DNA from 4 places in the Specibacter sp. NPDC078709 genome. Region 1 is predicted to be linked to each of the others. Evidence: riboswitches for the same ligand, from Rfam matches in the RefSeq annotation. Region 1 holds a riboswitch; each other region holds the start of a gene.
What was found. A riboswitch is a leader RNA that binds a small molecule or an ion and turns the genes downstream of it on or off. The one in region 1 is predicted to bind S-adenosylmethionine.

Region 1 (4,541 bases):
GATCCCTTCGCCGCCCAAAGAGATTCGCGGGCCTTCGCCCCTACGGGTCAAGTGCGTCTCCGGAGCGGCAAACAAATCCCCAATGGAGATCGAAAGCACCTGACACATAGTGACGAGGGAGGCAACACTGGGTGAGGTGAGGTCGCGTTCAACTCGGCTCAAGAAGCCCTTAGTTAGGCCCGTAGCCTCAGCCACTTGCTCAATGGTCAGGCGCTGATCCTGACGGGCAGCACGGATGCGCGAGCCAATGGCAACCGGCCCAAAACTGGGCTCTAGGGCTAAGGCTTTCATGACGGCTCCTCTATTGCTATTGCGTATTGCTAGTGAGATCCAAGGACTTCTAGCGGCACATTGACTGTAACCACGATCACAGTTTATCCTAATAGACAACAAATGTTGCTCAATAGGCAATATTGGCTAGGTCGGACCCTAGCTACTCTATTTCTCGGCCAGCTCCGCTAGTTCAGCGAGCGCGGCTGGATCCCATAACTTTCGCACACTGGAGCACACCATGGACTTAAACATTGCCATAGTCGTCTTATATTTGGTGGCCATGCTGGCCTTTGGCTGGTGGGGAAAATCTCGGACCAAGAACAATAGCGACTACCTCGTCGCCGGCCGCCGTCTAGGCCCCTTCCTCTACACGGGGACCATGGCTGCTGTGGTCCTCGGCGGCGCCTCCACCGTTGGTGGCGTTGGGCTGGGGTATAAGTTCGGAATTTCCGGCATGTGGCTGGTGGTCGCGATCGGTGTCGGCGTGCTGCTACTGAGCCTGTTGTTCGCTCCGACCTTGCAGAAGCTCAAGATCTACACGGTCTCGCAAATGTTGAGCCTGCGCTACGGCGCCGAGGCAACCAAAATGTCCGGCATTGTCATGCTGGCTTACACCATCATGATCTCGGCAACCTCCACCGGCGCCTACGCCACCATCTTCATGGTGCTGTTTGGCCTGGACCGTTGGTTGGCCATTGCCATCGGTGGTGTCATTGTGCTGATTTACTCGACCATTGGCGGCATGTGGTCCATCACGCTCGCCGATCAGGTGCAGTTCGTCATCAAGACCGTGGGCATCTTCTTGCTCATGCTGCCCTTCACCTGGAACGCAGCCGGTGGCCTGGCCGGCATCAAGGAACGCGTTGACGCCAGCTTCTTCCAGTGGGATGGCATCGGCGTACAGACCATCATCACCTACTTTGTGGTTTACACCTTGGGCTTGCTCATCGGTCAGGACATTTGGCAGCGCGTCTTCACCGCCCGCGATCCGCAGGTGGCCCGGTGGGGCGGCGCCACAGCCGGCATCTACTGCATCCTGTACGGCGTTGCCGGTGCCATGATCGGCATGGCCGCCTTTGTGGCACTGCCAGACATCGATGTTGCAGGCCTAGGCAAGGACGTTGTCTACGCCGAGGTCGCCACCTACCTGCTGCCCATGGGCATCGGCGGCATTGTCATGGCCGCCGCCGTAGCCGCCATGATGTCCACCGCGTCCGGCGCCCTGATTGCCGCCGCCACGGTGGCCCGCAAAGACGTTGTCCCCTTCGTTGCCAGCTGGTTCGGCAAAACCATCGATGCCTCCGACACCACCAACCCCGAGCACGACGTCCGCGCCAACCGCTGGTACGTACTGATCCTGGGTGTCATGGTGATCGTCATCTCCATCGTGGTCAACGATGTGGTCTTCGCCCTCACCATCGCTTACGACATCCTGGTTGGCGGCCTGCTCGTGGCCATCATCGGCGGTCTGGTCTGGAAGCGCGGCACGGGCCTCGGCGCCGCCTGGTCCATGGCCGTAGGTTGCGCACTGACCCTGGTCATGTTGGTTCTGTACGCCACCTCAATCATCCCCAGCGCCGACGGCATCTACGCCAACGAGCCCATCTACTTCGGCCTCATCGCCTCGCTGCTGGTCTACGTTGTCATCTCCCTGTTGACCCCGGCAACCCCCGCGCACATCCGCAAGGGCTGGGACGACCGCCTCGCCGCGGCCGTCACGGACTCCAACCCGGATGAAGACGCTGCCACCTTGGTGAAGTAACTCGTGAAGTAACCTTCGCAGAAGTACGACGGCGGATGGTGACGTAATTTATTACGTCACCATCCGCCGTCGGCCGTTAAAACAGTAGTGTAGAGGACAGCTTCAAGAGATGCGGCGCCAAGCTCCGACTGGCCGCACGCCAACCCCATGCTTCACGGGTGGTTCGGATGAGGAAGCGGCCCGCGGAAACCTCCGTTGGGCAAGAGCAAGCAAAGGTCATCGCCATGTCTTCGAGCACCCCTGTCACGCCCCGTCAGCGCCAAAATGTTGGGCAGTCCGCCCCCGCAGCACGGACTGCGGCGGGTCCCGCCGTGGGGAACCTGCCCGCAAAATCCACCGGAATTCCGGTGCTGCCTTCGGTAGATGTGAGCCGCGGCGCCGTTTCGTTTCAAACCCCGAACGGCTTCCACGACTATCAGACGCAGGAGCCGCAACAGCTTGCCACAGCCCTGACCCAGGCGGTTCGCCCGGCCCGCTGGATTCCAGAGCTGGGCACCTTGGTCATCACTGTGGCGCAGAGCGGTGTGCGGGCCGGACGCAACGTGGGTTTCCGGCTCTCCGCTTTCTAGAGCCGTTCACTAGCGCGCCGCTGGGTGGGCTGCTGGGTGTGCTGCTGTACTGCATTGTCTGCCTCGGCCTGCGCGGTTCCCACCAGTTGCGCCAGCAGCACCAGCGCTTCTCGCCCTTCTCGCCCTTCTCGCCCTTCTCGCGCCGACGATCCAGCGACAGCCGTGTGCGTCGCAGCCGTGTGCGTTACGAAGGTTTGATCGGGGTGTTCCACCGATCTGAGGGTCTGTTGGGTCAGCGCAAGTTTCCCGATGAGCGGGTGCGCTAGTTCGTACACCGCAGTCGCGCACGGTTGGACTCTGTGGTCGGCCCAAAGAGAAACGAACTCTGGGCTGGCTACGGCCAAGGAACCCACCAGTTGAGCGAGTAGCGGATCCTCGGGGTACTTGCCAGCGATGAGCCGCAAATTGCCCACCACAGCACGGCTTTTGGATGGCCAGTCCAGATACAGGGCGCGCGTTTCGGTGTCCAGGAAGACCATGGATGCCATGTTCGGTCGTGCTGCAGGCGATAGTGGCGCGGCTATATCTAGATGTGGTGCGAGCAGCGCGTGGCCCAAGGAATTCCAGGCGAGGACGTCACTGCGCCGGCCCAGAATGAGCACTGGTACGTCACCGACAGCCGCCAGCAGTTCCAGCAGAGCCGGGTCGGCATCCTCTGTCGGCGGTTTAGGGGTTCCCGGGCGGCGCTTAGGGCTTGTCCCTAGCCGAATCAAGTGGGCCCGTTCGGCGCTGTTGAGCTGCAGTGCGGTGGCTAGAGCATCCAGAACCTGGTGTGAGGCATTGCGTGAGCGCCCCTGTTCCAGCCTTGTGTAATAGGAAGAACTGACTCCAGCCAGCATTGCCAACTCCTCACGGCGCAGCCCGGCCACACGGCGTCAGTCGCCATACAGCGTGAGACCGGCTTGTTTCGGGGTAATGCGTTCACGTCGTGCCTGCAGAAAAGCACTCAGATCACCATTGTCCAGAGATGTCATGCCCCTAGTCTGCTGCCTTTCACCCAATGCTGCCTACCCCTGTCAGTGGTAGGCAAAAGCGGGAGTGCCACGATTCCTCGCTGGAACGAATACTGGATTCCAGGGCTGGAAGAACACAGCCCGCCGGGGCTTACCTTCACGTTGCCCGAGTACTTCACGTAGCCATCGAATGAAACCACCGAGCGAAAGCACAGATCATCATGACAATTTCCACCATTGAAACCACCCCCGTCCTCACCATCGGAGACGTCACCGTGACCCGCGTCGTTGAAAGCGTCGGCAGCATTGGCATGACGCCTGAGCAATTCTTCCCCGGCACGGATCCCGCGGCTTGGACAGGCGGCGCCGACCAGTTGCGGCCCCACTTCCTTGAATCCGACGGCGACACCGTCTTGAGCAGCACGGCCCGCGTCGCCATGCAGACCTGGGTTCTGCGCAGTGGCGGAAAAGTGATCCTCATTGACACGTGCGTCGGCAACGACAAGGACCGACCCGACGTGCCCAGCTGGTCGCAATTGCAGACCGAATTCCTGGGCCGGCTCGCCGCGGCGGGCATCGCACCGCAGGACGTGGACGTCGTGGTAAATACCCACCTGCATGCCGACCACGTTGGCTGGAACACCAGGCTCGTGGACGGGGTCTGGGTGCCGACGTTCCCTAACGCGGAGTACCTGCTGCCGGCCAAGGATCTCGATTTTTGGAATCCTGCCAGCGGCAATTCCACCATCATGGGCGAGGGCGCGCACACCGTCTGGGCAGATAGCATTATGCCCGTGTTCGACGCCGGTCAGGCCACAGCATGGAGCGGTCAGCATCGCATCGATAAGGCGTTGACTCTGGAAGCCGCGCCGGGCCACACTCCGGGCGCATCGATCGTGCGGCTCTCCTCGGACGGCGAGGAAGTGCTATTCGTCGGCGACACCCTGCACAGTCCGGCCCAGGTCCACGACGTCCATACCTCCA
Region 2 (4,541 bases), on a different contig from region 1:
CTAATGCGTTGAATGGGGTGGGTTGGCTGAGTAGCTCATTACAGCTCCGTGAGCTGCCCTCCGGAAACGGCCCAGCGGGCGTCCAGCCGAACATTTTCCAGCAGTCGGCGGTCGTGGGTTACCAGCAGCAGCGTGCCTTCGTAGCTTTCCAGAGCCTCTTCCAGCTGCTCGATGGCGGGCAGGTCAAGATGGTTGGTGGGTTCGTCGAGTACCAGTACATTCACACCGCGGGCCTGCAGCAACGCCAGTGAGGCGCGGGTGCGTTCGCCTGGGGAAAGGGCGCCCACCGGGCTGGTCACCTGATCGGCCTTGAGGCCGAATTTGGCCAGCAGTGTGCGCACCTCGGCTTGATTCAGCTCCGGCACCAGAGCCTCAAACGCATCCCCCAAGGGAGCGGCTTCCGGGAATTGGCTGCGGGCCTGATCAATCTCACCGATGGCCACGTTAGCACCCAAGGAGGCGACGCCGTCGTCCGGGGTAGTGCGGCCCAGCAGCAACCGCAAAAGGGTGGACTTCCCGGCACCATTGGGGCCGGTGATGCCAATGCGTTCACCGGCGTTGACCTGCGCCGAGATCGGGCCGAGCGTGAAATCTCCCTGCCGGACTACGGCTTCGTTCAGGGTGGAAACTACGGTGCTGGAGCGCGGGGCTGCGCCAATGCTGAACTGCAACGCCCATTCCTTGCGTGGCTCCTCAACTTCGTCCAGGCGGGCGATCCGGGACTCCATCTGCCGCACCTTCTGCGCCTGCTTCTCGCTGGATTCGCTGGCCGCCTTGCGCCGAATCTTGTCATTGTCGGGGCTTTTTTTCATGGCGTTGCGCACGCCCTGGGAGCTCCATTCGCGCTGTACACGGGCCCGTCCCACGAGGTCAGCTTTTTTGTCGGCGAACTCGTCATAGGCCTCCCGGGCGTGGCGTTTGGCGATGGCGCGTTCCTCGAGGAAGGAATCGTAGCCGCCGTCGTACACGCCCACCTTGTTCTGTGCCAGATCCAGCTCCACCACGGAGGTGATGGTGCGAGCCAGGAACTCACGATCGTGGGACACCAGCACCACCCCGCCACGCAGTCCCTTCACGAACTCCTCGAGCCGGGCCAGCCCCGCCAGATCCAGATCGTTGGTGGGCTCATCTAGTAGCACGATGTCGAAGCGGCTCAACAGGAGCGCGGCCAAGGCAACGCGCGCGGCCTGCCCGCCAGAAAGCCCTGTCATGGCGGCCTCGGGGCCAACATCCAGACCGAGCTCGGCCAGGGTGGCCGGGATGCGCTCATCGAGGTCTGCGGCGCCGCACGCCAGCCAGTGATCCAGAGCTGTGGCGTAGCGGTCCTCGTCGGCGGAATTGCCGGAACCCAGGGCTTCGGCGGAGGATTCCATGGCTTCAGTGGCGGCGGTGCAGCCGGTGCGCCGGCCAATGTACGCGGCGATACTCTCGCCGTCGAGTCGCTCATGCTCCTGCGGCAACCATCCGACGAAGGCGTCCTGCGGTGCTGTGCTCACGGTGCCGCCCTGCGGGGTGGCAGCGCCTGCAAGGAGGCCCAAAAGTGTTGATTTTCCGGCTCCGTTGGCGCCGACTACGCCAATGACGTCGCCGGGGGCCACCGTGAAGGAGAGGTTGGTGAACAGGGTGCGGTGGGCGTGGCCGCCGGAAAGGCCCTTTGCCACAAGTGTTGCGCTCATGTATCCATCTTAAGTTGCTTCTAGGTGGTGGACGGACCTGCCCTCCGGAGCGGCTGGACCTGCCTTCCGCTCCTGCCCGTCCCGGCGGAGCCTGATGTCGGATTCATCCGTGAGAAATGGTCGCTTTCACGGATCAAAGCGACCATTTCTCACTGATGGATGTCGTGATGTTGCCCTGTGTGACGGAATCCTTGTCAGCGGGGACCGGTGGTAGGCAGACTGAGAGGCAGAATCAAGAGTTTCGACCATGCGGCCCTGGCCGGTCGAACGGCAACCCTCGCAACCATAGTGGGGTGCCCCAGGTGAGGATTCGACGCCTTCGACACCAGCCGTTGGCGTAAGTATGGCGCAGTGCCTCGCACTCGCCTTCATACGAAGGACACCACCATGAGTGAAGCAACACTTAGCGAATCAACGCTGACCGAATCAACGTTTATCCCGTCGATCGATGACGCAGCCCTCCGTTCAGCCCGTCTCAGCGAGGCAGGTGCAGCATGGGCGCAGCGGATCGGTGCCAACCCGGATAGCGCAAAGCTGACCTACAAAGTTGACGGCGTTGGCGTGGGTTCGGTGGCCACCCGCATCAGCTCCGGAAAGCACCAATTCATTGTGGACGAGCCCGCAGCGTTGGCCGGCGACGACGTGGCTGCCAGCCCGGTGGAATACGCGTTGGGTGCCATCATTTCCTGCCAGGTGGTGGTGTACCGGCTGTACGCCGAGCAGCTCGGCATTCAGGTGGATGACATCACCATCAACGCCGAGGGGGATCTGGACGTGCGCGGCCTATTTGGTCTGGATGACACCGTGCGCCCGGGGTTCAGTGATATCCGTCTGGCAGTGAACATCAGCGGTCCGGAAACACAGGAACGGTATGACGAACTGGCCCGCACCGTGGAGGCGCGTTGCCCCGTCCAGGATCTATTCAGTAACCCGACACCGTTCCGCACCGCCATCACCAAGGTGTGAGCGCTGATTTAGCTGCAGGGCCAGATTTAGATGCTGGGCAAGACGGCGCTAGCCGGTGCGTGATCGAGGATAAAGCATAGGGAATCGACCGCACCGGCAAGCGCCGCGCTCAGATCCAGAGACCTAAGTGTCCTGAGGCATAGCCGCCTATGCCTCTAAGCGTCAAGGCTTCAAGGCGTCTAGGCGACGGGGCTGAGATCAGCTTGTGCAGTAGCGGCATGTGCCAGAAGTTCTGCCTGCAACCCAGCCTCATCGTAGGAGCCGGTGAAGATGGGGGTGTCCGGTTCGAATGCAGCGCCCTGGGCGAGGTGACCGGCGTCGACCGCGTCAAACCCTAGGTGCTCCACGAAGTTCAGCACCATGGCGCGAGTCTCGGGATCGTCCGAGGCAACGGCCAGCGCGCGGCGATCAGCGGCTCCGGCGTCACGGGCATCCAACTCCAGCTCGTGGTAGCCAATGTGGTTCAGCGATTTCGCGAGCCGGGAGCCGGGAAGATGAGCGTGCACCATTTCCGAGCTCGAGCGGGCATCCGCCAGCTCCGGCATGTCGCCGTTGGTGTCGCGCCAATAGTTCATGGTGTCCAGGACGTGCTTGCCGGTAAGAGCGGCCGGATCCAGTGTGCGGAATTTGTGCAGCGGCACCGAAAGTACCACCAAATCGGAGAGCTCCATGGCGTCCTGCGCTGAGACGGCGATGGCGCCGGGGGCCATGACAGAGACGATCAAGTCAATCTTTTTCGGGTCCCCGGAGGCGGCAATCAGCACTCGGTAGCCTGCCTTGATGGCCTGCCGGGCAACGCCGGTGCCTACTTTTCCGGCGCCGAGGATGCCAATGGTGGTGGTTGCCGGATCGTGGAGGGCGGGGGACTGCTGGCTCATGCGCTTACCTTCTTTGTGGTGCGGAGTTCTGCATCGATCAAGGGCTTGACCTCGGTGCCGAAGAGTTCAATGGACTTCAGGACGTCGGTTTGCGGCACCGAGGCGAAATCCATTTCCAGGATATGGCGGTCGTGGCCCATGTGCTGATGCGTGAGCAGGATCTTCTCGGCGACCTGTTCCGGGGTGCCGGTGTAGATGGCGCCGGCCGGTGCGGTCTGCATGTTGTAGCTGATGCGGTTGGGAGGGGTGAAGCCGCGCTCGCGGGCAATGTCCTCCATGACTCGGCGCCAGTACGGGTAAAACGTCTCCGTGGCATTGTTCTTACTGACAAGTCCGACGGCGCTGACCCCCACCTTGAGTGCCTTGGCATCGTGCCCGGCTTGCTCGGCTCCGGCCCGGAAGAGCTGCGCGTGCCGGGCGAAATTGCTGACGGCTCCGCCGAGCAGTGCGTAAATGACGTTGGTGCCCAATGCTGCGGCCCGTGCTGTTGAGCTGGGAGTGCCGCCCGTGGCGATCCAGATGTCCAGATTGTTGTTGACGGGGCGAGGATAGATGGTGGCGTCCTCCAAGGCGGGCCGGAACTTGCCGCTCCACGTGATGGACTCTTCCTTGCGACCAGCTTCATTAAGTGCCAGCAGGAGGGCGATCTTCTCTTCGTAGAGTTCCTCGTAATCGTTCAAGTCGGCGCCGAAAAGCGGGTAGGACTCAATAAAAGAGCCGCGACCGGCTGTCAGTTCCGCGCGGCCTCCGGAAAGCAGGTCCAGGGTGGCGAACTGCTGGTAGACGCGGACGGGGTCCTCGGTGCTCAAGACCGTGACAGCGGAGCCTACTTTGATGTTCTTGGTTTGCGCGGCGGCGGCAGCAAGCACGGGGACGGGAGAGGAGATGGCATACTCGGGGCGATGATGTTCGCCGAGTCCAAAGTAGTCAAGGCCTACCTCATCGGCCAGCCGGGCACGTTCAAGGAGATCGGCCATGCGCTGTTGCGGGCTGACCTGCACACCCGTGACGGGATCTTGAT
Region 3 (4,541 bases), on a different contig from region 1:
GGATGGCTTCTTGCCGTTCACCGTCCACGGCAGCGGTGGTGTTGATGGTGGACACGTTCAGGTAGATGCTGGCGGCTCTTCCCAGTTCATTTCCGCCCTGCTGCTGGTGGCGCCTCGTTTTAACACAGCTCTGCACCTAGAGCATATTGGTGAGTCGGTCCCGAGCCTGGACCACATTTCCATGACAGTAGAAATTCTGCGCTCTATGGGTGTTTCCGTGGACGATTCCACGCCCAAGCACTGGATCGTGGAGCCCGCCACCTTGGCTGGCTTTGATGTTTCGCTTGAGCAGGATCTATCCAACGCAGGGCCGTTCCTGGCTGCCGCGCTGGCCACACGGGGTACTGTGCGTATCCCTAACTGGCCTGCGAACACCACCCAGGTGGGCGATAAGTGGCGCGAAATCCTGCCACAGTTCGGTGCCACAGTGACTCTCGAAGAGGGTGTGCTCACCGTGACCGGCGGCGCTGAAATCCGGGGTGTGGACATTGCCGACACCTCCGAGCTGGCACCGTCCACGGCGGCCATCTGCGCCCTGGCGTCGACGCCGTCGCGCCTTCGCGGGATCTCGCATTTGCGTGGCCATGAGACGGACCGTCTCGCTGCGTTGGTGGCCGAGATCAACGCTCTGGGCGGCAACGCCGAGGAGACCGAGGACGGGCTGATCATCAACCCCGCTCCCCTGCGCGCTGGCGTGTTCCACAGTTATCACGACCACCGGATGGCGACAGCCGGCGCCATCATTGGCTTGGCCGTGCCCGGTATTGAAGTGGAAAACATTGGCACCACGGCCAAGACCATGCCTGACTTCCCGGCCATGTGGGCGCAGATGGTGGCGCAGACGGCCGAACCGTCGGCCAGCACCGAGAACATTGCGGCGGCTGAAACAGAGGCGTAGAACATGGCACGGGACTACAGCAACTGGGACGAATCAGATGTTCGCGTACGGGCAAACAAGAAGGGCAGCCGTCCGCGCACCAAGGACCGGCCTGCCCACGATGACGCTGTCATTGGCCGGATCATCACGGTGGACCGCGGCCGCTACACAGCGATCGTGGATGAGGACCAACCCACGCAGCGCATCCTGATTGCTGCTCGGGCGAGGGAACTGCGCCGCAATCCGGTGGTGGCCGGAGACTTCGTGGCGCTCGTGGGAGATACCAGTGGCAAGCCCGATTCCTTGGCCCGGTTGGTCCGGGTGGAGGAACGCCGCACCCTGCTGCGCCGTAGCGCCGACGACACCGATCCGGTTGAGCGGGCCGTGGTAGCCAACGCAGACCAACTGGTCATCGTTGTGGCCGCCGCCAACCCGGAACCTCGCACCGGCTTCATCGACCGCGCCCTGGTGGCTGCCTATGACTCCGGCATCGCGCCCCTGTTGCTCATCACCAAGACCGACATCAAGGATCCGTCCGAGCTGCTGGCCAACTACGAACACCTGGACATGACCGTCATCATCAGCCGCACGGCCGCAGATGGGGCCTCCGGTATTGATGCCCGTAGCGACGACGGCGATTCCGCCCTCTTGGCAGGCGGCGCTGTGGAACAGCTCCATGGCTATTTGGATGGCAAGGTCAGCGTGCTGGTGGGCCACTCTGGCGTGGGCAAGTCCACCATGGTCAATGCCTTGACCGGATCGCAACGGGCCACCGGCGGCGTCAATGCCGTCACTGGCCGCGGCCGCCACACCTCGTCCTCGGCGCTGGCGCTGAAACTCCAGGACTCCCAGCCCGGCTCGTGGATCATTGATACCCCTGGTATCCGCTCCTTCGGTCTGGCCCATGTGGATCCCGACCGGATCCTGCAGGCCTTCCCGGATCTGCAGCCCGGCACCGAGGACTGCGAACGCGGCTGCAAGCATGACAGCGCCGCGGTCAACTGCAGTTTGGACCCTTACGTTGCCGCCGGCCATGCGGGTGAGGCTGGCCCGGCCCGCCTGGCATCGTTGCGCCGCCTCCTGGGCACCAGCGACCGCACCGAAGGCCGTGCCGCCGAGAAGGAACTGGGCATTATCGAGTAGCCGCTCCAGCGCCCACTTGCGGTCCAAATTTATGAACTCATACGCACCACTGCGCGCCACCGGTGCGTATGAACACTCATACGCACCGGTGGCTGCGACGGGCGCGTATGTGTTCAGGGCGCTGAAGCTATACGCACCACTCATCACGAATGGTGCGTATGTGTTCAGGGCGCCTGCCCCGTCTTGTGGTTAAACCGCGATAGCGTGAACTTATGACGACCCCACCCCAGACGTACAACGATGACCTCCGCCTGGCCCATGTGCTGGCTGACAGCGTGGATTCCCTGACCATGTCCCGCTTCAAGGCCCTGGATTTAGCCGTTGAGACCAAGCCGGATCTGACACCTGTCACCGATGCCGACAAGGCCGCCGAGGAGTCCATCCGCAGCCAGCTGTCCCGGGTCCGCCCGCGTGATTCTGTACTGGGCGAGGAATTTGGCAGCAGCGGCCACGGTTCGCGCCGCTGGATCATCGACCCCATCGACGGGACCAAGAACTTTGTCCGCGGCGTTCCGGTCTGGGCCACGTTGATTGCTCTGGTCGACGACGGCGTCCCCGTTGTTGGCCTCGTCAGCGCACCTGCTCTGGGCAAACGCTGGTGGGCCGCTCAAGGCACAGGGGCATACATGGGCAAGTCCCTCGCCGCAGCCACCCGCATCCGCGTCTCTAACGTCGCCGAACTCAAGGACGCCTCCCTGTCCTACTCTTCGCTGACTGGCTGGGCCGATCGCGGCAACCGCGACGAGTTCATTTCCCTCACCGACGATGTCTGGCGCACCCGCGCCTACGGCGATTTCTGGTCATACTGCATGGTCGCCGAGGGCAGCGTCGACATCGCCTGCGAGCCCGAACTCAACCTCTACGACATGGCAGCCCTGGTCCCGATCGTGCAGGAAGCCGGCGGCCGCTTCACCTCACTCGAAGGCGCCGAGGGCCCGTTCGGCGGCAACGCCTTGGCCACAAACTCCATCTTGCACACGGAAGTTTTACGGCGCCTGAACCCGAACTGGGATGACCTGCTGGGCTGATCCCCACGCCTTCACACGCCTTCCCCAAGTAATAGCGCAGGTGAGTTAAGAACGACGGCGGCCTCCCGCCGTCGTTCTTTGTCTCTCCTGCCGCCGCGCTCACCCAAGATCTGCGAAACGAAACGTAATAGATGCACCAGTAAAAATCTTGGGCTACTCTTTTGGGCATAGGTCACGAGTGCCAGTGCTAAACCCCGGTTTGCTGGCCGGCAACCCTCCTTTCGCGGCGGGGTGCCCCGGGTGACGACCTGGCCAGAGCTGTTCGGTTCTGGCAAGCGCGGACTTCTTGGCACCCCCAAAAGGTCCTTTGGCGTCAAAGGAATTCCTCATGAGCTCTGCCGTTTTGGACCACATCCACCTTGCCGATGCACCCCTGTTGCCAGTGGTGGGTCAAGATCTAGCCGCTCCCCTGATCCAGGGCGGGCATGTGCGGTACGCAAACCTGGACTACGCAGCGTCGGCCCCGGCCGTTGAAGAGGTTGCCGCACACCTGAACGAGGTGCTGCCGTACTACGCGAGCGTGCACCGCGGGGCCGGATTCGCCTCACAAGTGAGCACCTCGGTCTATGAAAACGCGCGCAAGATCGTGGCCAACTTTGTTGGCGCTCGGGAGGATGACACAGTCATTTTCACCCGCAACACCACCGATTCCCTGAACTTGTTGGCCGGCTGCGTGGAATCGCTCCTGAAGCAGCGCGGCTACGCCGAGGGCCGTTCCAACGTCCACGGCGAGGTGCTGTACCTGGACATTGAGCACCACGCCAACCTGCTGCCATGGCAGGCGCTCCCCCACCGATCCGTGGTGGCCGCCAGCTCCATCGCCTCCACACTGGCCCGCGTGGAAACGCAGCTGCGAGCCGGAAATGTGCTGCTCCTAGCCGTCACCGGCGCCTCCAATGTCACTGGCGAGGTGCTCCCCATAGCCGAGTTGGCCACCCTGGCTCACCGCTACGGCGCCCGGATCGTGGTCGATGCCGCCCAGCTTGCCCCGCACCGCCGCATCAACGTGGCTGAGACCGGCATTGACTACGTGGCCTTCTCCGGACACAAGTTGTATGCTCCCTTCGGCGCGGGCGTTCTGGTGGGACGTTCCGACTGGCTCGACGCCGGTCACCCGCACCTCGCCGGCGGCGGAGCCGTGAAGGACGTCCGGCTCGAATCGATCATCTGGGCGCAGGGACCTGCCCGCCACGAGGGCGGCACCCCCAATGTGCTGGGTGCCGCGACCCTCGCCAAGGCGGCCACGGTCCTGTCCGCTTTGGACGCCGATGACTGGCACAACCATGAGCAGAGCCTGCGCGCCCATCTCGTGGCAGGGCTCAACGAGATCGACGGCGTCACTGTCCACTCGCTGTTCGAGGACGCAGACACACACCCGGAGTGCGGCAGCATCGGCGTGGTGAATTTCTCGGTCACCGGGTACGACGCCGGATTGGTCGCCGCCTATCTCTCCGCCGAGCATGGCGTGGGCGTCCGTGACGGAAAATTCTGCG
Region 4 (4,541 bases), on a different contig from region 1:
GCCACAGCGGCTGAAGCTGTTCCGGCAATAAGGCAGGTTACGACCGCGGCGCTGGCAAAAGCACTGCCATAAATGCTGCGCGGCCTCTTTTTGAGATTCGTCATTGATTCCCTTGCTGTTGTTGAAACGGTGGAGGAAGTGTTGTGAAACTGTGCTGCGTCCACCTCAGCTACCGTGAGTGAAGCGAGGCGGTCGGTGAGCGTCAAGACTGTGAAGGAGCTGGCGTACGGCTGGCTTCTTGGTGGCGATAGTTGCACGCCGAAACCGGGTGGTGGCATGCCCGATCGCCTCGTGGCACGAAGAGGGCCACGAGGTGAAGAGTCGTGCAGGGTTGAAATCGGGGTAGAAGTGAGTGATGAAAAACAGTCAGGAAAACGCTTACCGCCCATCTTGCACGAGACTGTGTCGAAGGTCAATGAATCGATACAAAATTTCTTTGCGAATTAGCTATGTGACGCGGGTTACCCGAGCGTGGTGCGCAAGGCGCGCTGCTTGTGGGGAAGGGGGAAGTGCAGCCGACTAGATAGCCGCCAGTGCCGCGGCCAGATCCTGCTTCAGATCCTCTACGTCCTCGAGGCCAACGGAGAGGCGCAAGAAACCGTCAGAGAGTCCGATGGCTGCGCGGCCTTCCGGACCCATAGCGCGGTGCGTGGTAGTGGCCGGGTGCGTGATGAGTGATTTGGTATCGCCAAGGTTATTGGAAATATCGATGATGGATAGGGAATTGAGCAGCGCAAAGGCAGCATCCTTTCGGGTGCCGTTGGCGGGTTCGGCCAGCTCGAACGTCAACACGGTACCGCCAGCCTTCATCTGCTTCTTGGCCAGCTCGTACTGTGGGTGTGAGGGGAGATGCGGGTACAGCACGCGTGCTACCTGCGGTGCTGATTCTAGGAATTTGCCCAGTGCCAGTGCGTTGTTGCAGGAATGTGTCACGCGCAGATTCATGGTTTCCAGGCCTTTGGTCAGCACCCAAGCATTGAAGGCAGACAATGCCGGCCCCGTGTGGCGCATCAGGTTTTTGACCGGTCCATCGATGAATTCCTTGGTGCCCAAGATGGCGCCGCCCAGCACCCGGCCCTGACCGTCAATGTGCTTGGTGCCCGAGTACACAATGATGTCCGCACCAAAGTCGCCGCACTTTTGCAACAGGGGAGTGGCGAAGACGTTGTCCGCCACCACTTGCGCGCCCGCCGCATGGGCTAGATCGCACACGGCCTGAACATCCACAATTTCCTGCATGGGGTTGGATGGGGATTCAAAGAAGACGGCCGTGGTGGGCACACTCAACGCCTCGCGCCACTGATCCAGATCCGGTCCGTCAACGAACACCGTCTCCACACCCCAGCGCGGGAGCAGCTCATTCAGTATCACAAAGCAGGAGCCGAACAGTGAGCGCGACGCCACCACCCGGTCCCCGGCACCCAACAAGGCACCCAAAGCGGTGAATACGGCGGACATGCCGGACGCCGTCGCAAAGCACGCTTCTTTGCCTTCGAGTAGCCGCAACCGTTCCTGAAACGTGGCCACGGACGGGTTGCCGTACCGCGAGTACACAAAACGGTCCACTTCTCCGGTGAAGGACGCCTCGGCGGCCTCGGCGGATTCGTACACAAAGCCGGAGTTCAGAAACAGGGCCTCGGAGGTCTCTTGGAAGTTGGTGCGGTCAAGCCCGCCGCGCACGGCAGCCGTGTCCGGGGACCAGGTGGCTGCGTGCTCGTTAAAGTTGCTCAATTACTTGTCCTTGGCATTCGCTGGTGAGTGAGGAGGCTGGATGCTGGCATGCGATGGCACAGTGCAGACGCGCGGGACGCGGCGTTCCGCATGCCGCGTTCCGAGGAAAGGCGTTAGTGCCAGGGTAGATTGCGGTTTTTCCAACCGTTCAGGACACGGTCGCCGAAGCGGTCGGGTTGACCCTCGAATCCCTCGAGTACGTTGTACGCCGTGTAGCCGGCCGCAGTTGCTGCCTCGGCCGCCGCGATGGATCGGACGCCCGAACGGCACAGCAAAACCAGCGGCTTCTCGGCGGGCACTGCGGCCTGTAGCTGTTCCAGGAACTGGGGGTTGTTGGTGCCGTCAGACAGATTCCACTGGATGAAGACCGGTTCGGAGTTCAGCGCGGAAACGTCGGGGACGCCAATATGCGTCCATTCACCTTCGGTGCGCACATCCACCAGGGTGGCTCCGGCAGCTAGGTGTTCCCAAGCTGTTGCCGGGGCCAGATCCCCTGCGTAGCTCACGCGATGCCCTCGCCGTCGAACTCCAGCTCGGCGTCCAGATCGTGCACTGCGTTAGCCACGGCGGCGTCGCTACTGGCAACTGCCTGGGGGAGGATCACGGCCTGGGCGCAGATCACGTTCGTGCCATTAAAGGTGACGGCCGGCCCTCCGTGAAGCACATAGCCTTCGTCGAGGGCTGCTGAGATGCGCTCGCAGAAGGAGCGATCGTCGGGACCGGTGATGAGCCGGTAGGCCAGGGGTGATTCGTCCGCGGACATGTTCTCTCCTCATTGCAAGTGGCCGCAAGGCTGCAAGCGAGAGCTGAGGACGGTGCTCAAAAAATTTGGACATTGAGTTACCGCACCGGGGTTCGCGCTTGCAAACTTCAGCCGTGGAAGCTGGGTTTGCCGAGTAGTCACCTGAGGCACCCCGCCGGAAAGAGGGTTGCCGGCCAGCAAGTCAGGGCTTGACACTGGCACTCATTACTCCCTTTGAAACTAACACATCCACCGCCCCTTGGGACCCTAAGAAGTGCATGTATGGCGCAAAATGACGGCAGCACTACAGACGCGCAGCCCATGAGCTGACAGTATGAATCCATGAGCCTCAGCCGCGCCTTCATCGCCGTCCGTTTCCTCTTTGGCGCGGTGACCTTGGTCGCCGTGGGAATCCAGCTGGGCATTCACATTGGCCACGGCTTCAGCGTGCTGAACTTCTTCAGCTATTTCACCAACCTCTCCAATATTTTTGCCGCCGTGGTGCTGGTGGTGGAGTCGGTGCTGAGCTGGCGCGGCAAGGATCTGGGACCCGCGTGGGCGCTGTTGCGCTGCATTTCCGTGGTGTGCATGGCGTTGGTGGGAATCGTCTTCAGCGCCCTGCTGCGCGATGTGGATTTGGGTTCGCTCCTGCCCTGGATCAACACGTGGCTGCACTATGTGATGCCTGTGGCGATCGTGGCCGACTGGCTCATCACCCCGCCGCGCCACCCCATCGCCTACAAACGCGTGCTCGTCGCCATCGCGTTCCCGCTGGCGTATTTGGCGTATTCGATCATTCGCGGCGCGGCCATCACCTGGTACGCCTACCCCTTCCTCAACCCGTCCGACGGCGGATATGGTCCCGTCCTGCTGACTTGCCTCATCATCGCCGTGGCCTTCGTGGCCATGACATTTCTGATCATGTGGTTGGGTAATTGGCTGAGCGGGCGCTCGGCCCGGCGGGCAGTGGCAGCTTCTGCGGTTTAACTCGGCAGTTAGAGGGTCTGTGCGAGAAGCCCTGAAAGTTCCGCTGTCAACTCCGAACGGATCTCCGGCGTGCCAATCTCTTGGCCGTCAATGGTGTTAACGGGAGCCAACAGACGCAGGCTGGAAATCAACCACACGGCATCGGCATCCAGCAGATCAGCCGGAGTAACAGGCCCGTAACCCAGCTCCCAGCCTGCGGCTTTTGCGGCTGCAAAGAGGGCGCCTTGCGTGGTGCCGGGCAGGATTCCGGTGTCCAGATGGGGCGTGATGAGTCGCTTGACTGGCACGCCGGAGTCGTCGGAGATGTGTGCCAAAAGTACCGACGACGTCGGCCCTTCCAGTACGAGCTGGTCGCCGCTGGTAAAGATCACGTCATCGGCGCCTTGGCTATGGGCGTGGCGCAAGGCCGCCATATTGACGGCGTAGGAAAGGGTTTTGGCGCCCATCAGTAGCCACGGTGCGCGGGCAGAAATGTCGCTGTCGTAGCCGCGCTCCAGTAGTAGGACGTCCAAGCCCTTGGCGCGTTGTGCGGCCAGTGCGAGCGAGACTGGGCTGACCGTAACCCAGGCTGTGGGGGAGTTGGCGCCCTCGGGCCCGCGGGTGACGACCAGCTTCACCACACATTGACCTGGCTCGCCGGTAGCGGCGGCATCGCTGACGGAGTAAGCCGTGAGCGCCGTCGTGATGGCGGCTTGCCACAGCTCCGCAGCCGGAATCTCCAAGTCCATGGTGCGGGCGGATGTGGCGAGCCGGTCAAGATGAGCTTGAATTTTGCGAGTTGCGCCGTCCACGGCCAGCATCGATTCGAAGATGCCATCGCCGCGGGTGACGCCCTGGTCCGTGGCCAGAATGCTCGGCTGGGCGGGATCTGCCAGCCTGCCGTGCGGATGGGCGGGGTCTAGGAACACCAAAACAGTCATGGTGTCGAGCATATCCCCACCCGCTCCCCAACCATCGTTCCTCGGCCGGGGCCCCTCGCCTTAGTGCGGCCGGAACTCTAGAACTTGAGGTCCTCCCATTCGAAGCGGCTCACGGTGCCGTTCTCCCAGTCCTGACGCAGGATTGAGTAAGCGATCGAGGC

Region 2: it holds a riboswitch for S-adenosylmethionine, as region 1 does, so the genes downstream of both, AB0P14_RS11470 (OsmC family protein) here and AB0P14_RS02810 (hypothetical protein) in region 1, are expected to answer to the same signal.
Region 3: it holds a riboswitch for S-adenosylmethionine, as region 1 does, so the genes downstream of both, AB0P14_RS04690 (aminotransferase class V-fold PLP-dependent enzyme) here and AB0P14_RS02810 (hypothetical protein) in region 1, are expected to answer to the same signal.
Region 4: it holds a riboswitch for S-adenosylmethionine, as region 1 does, so the genes downstream of both, AB0P14_RS14425 (DUF1737 domain-containing protein) here and AB0P14_RS02810 (hypothetical protein) in region 1, are expected to answer to the same signal.

Annotation. Positions count from the first base shown of each region.
Region 1 is NZ_JBFBLU010000001.1:649,555-654,095, forward strand. It holds gene AB0P14_RS02800 (helix-turn-helix domain-containing protein) at 1-291, opposite strand, end outside; gene AB0P14_RS02805 (sodium:solute symporter) at 512-2,035, shown strand; SAM riboswitch class IV at 2,136-2,247, shown strand; gene AB0P14_RS02810 (hypothetical protein) at 2,260-2,604, shown strand; gene AB0P14_RS02815 (helix-turn-helix transcriptional regulator) at 2,601-3,473, opposite strand; gene AB0P14_RS02820 (MBL fold metallo-hydrolase) at 3,779-4,541, shown strand, end outside.
Region 2 is NZ_JBFBLU010000005.1:212,112-216,652, reverse strand. It holds gene AB0P14_RS11475 (ABC-F family ATP-binding cassette domain-containing protein) at 39-1,676, opposite strand; SAM riboswitch class IV at 1,907-2,026, shown strand; gene AB0P14_RS11470 (OsmC family protein) at 2,064-2,642, shown strand; gene AB0P14_RS11465 (NAD(P)-binding domain-containing protein) at 2,822-3,520, opposite strand; gene AB0P14_RS11460 (LLM class flavin-dependent oxidoreductase) at 3,517-4,541, opposite strand, start outside.
Region 3 is NZ_JBFBLU010000002.1:134,053-138,593, reverse strand. It holds gene aroA (3-phosphoshikimate 1-carboxyvinyltransferase) at 1-898, shown strand, start outside; gene rsgA (ribosome small subunit-dependent GTPase A) at 902-2,020, shown strand; gene hisN (histidinol-phosphatase) at 2,233-3,048, shown strand; SAM riboswitch class IV at 3,219-3,332, shown strand; gene AB0P14_RS04690 (aminotransferase class V-fold PLP-dependent enzyme) at 3,377-4,541, shown strand, end outside.
Region 4 is NZ_JBFBLU010000008.1:17,574-22,114, reverse strand. It holds gene AB0P14_RS14440 (rhamnogalacturonan lyase) at 1-104, opposite strand, end outside; gene AB0P14_RS14435 (O-succinylhomoserine sulfhydrylase) at 520-1,731, opposite strand; gene AB0P14_RS14430 (rhodanese-like domain-containing protein) at 1,845-2,237, opposite strand; gene AB0P14_RS14425 (DUF1737 domain-containing protein) at 2,234-2,494, opposite strand; SAM riboswitch class IV at 2,584-2,703, opposite strand; gene AB0P14_RS14420 (Pr6Pr family membrane protein) at 2,816-3,460, shown strand; gene AB0P14_RS14415 (aminodeoxychorismate lyase) at 3,469-4,380, opposite strand; gene AB0P14_RS14410 (GNAT family protein) at 4,458-4,541, opposite strand, start outside.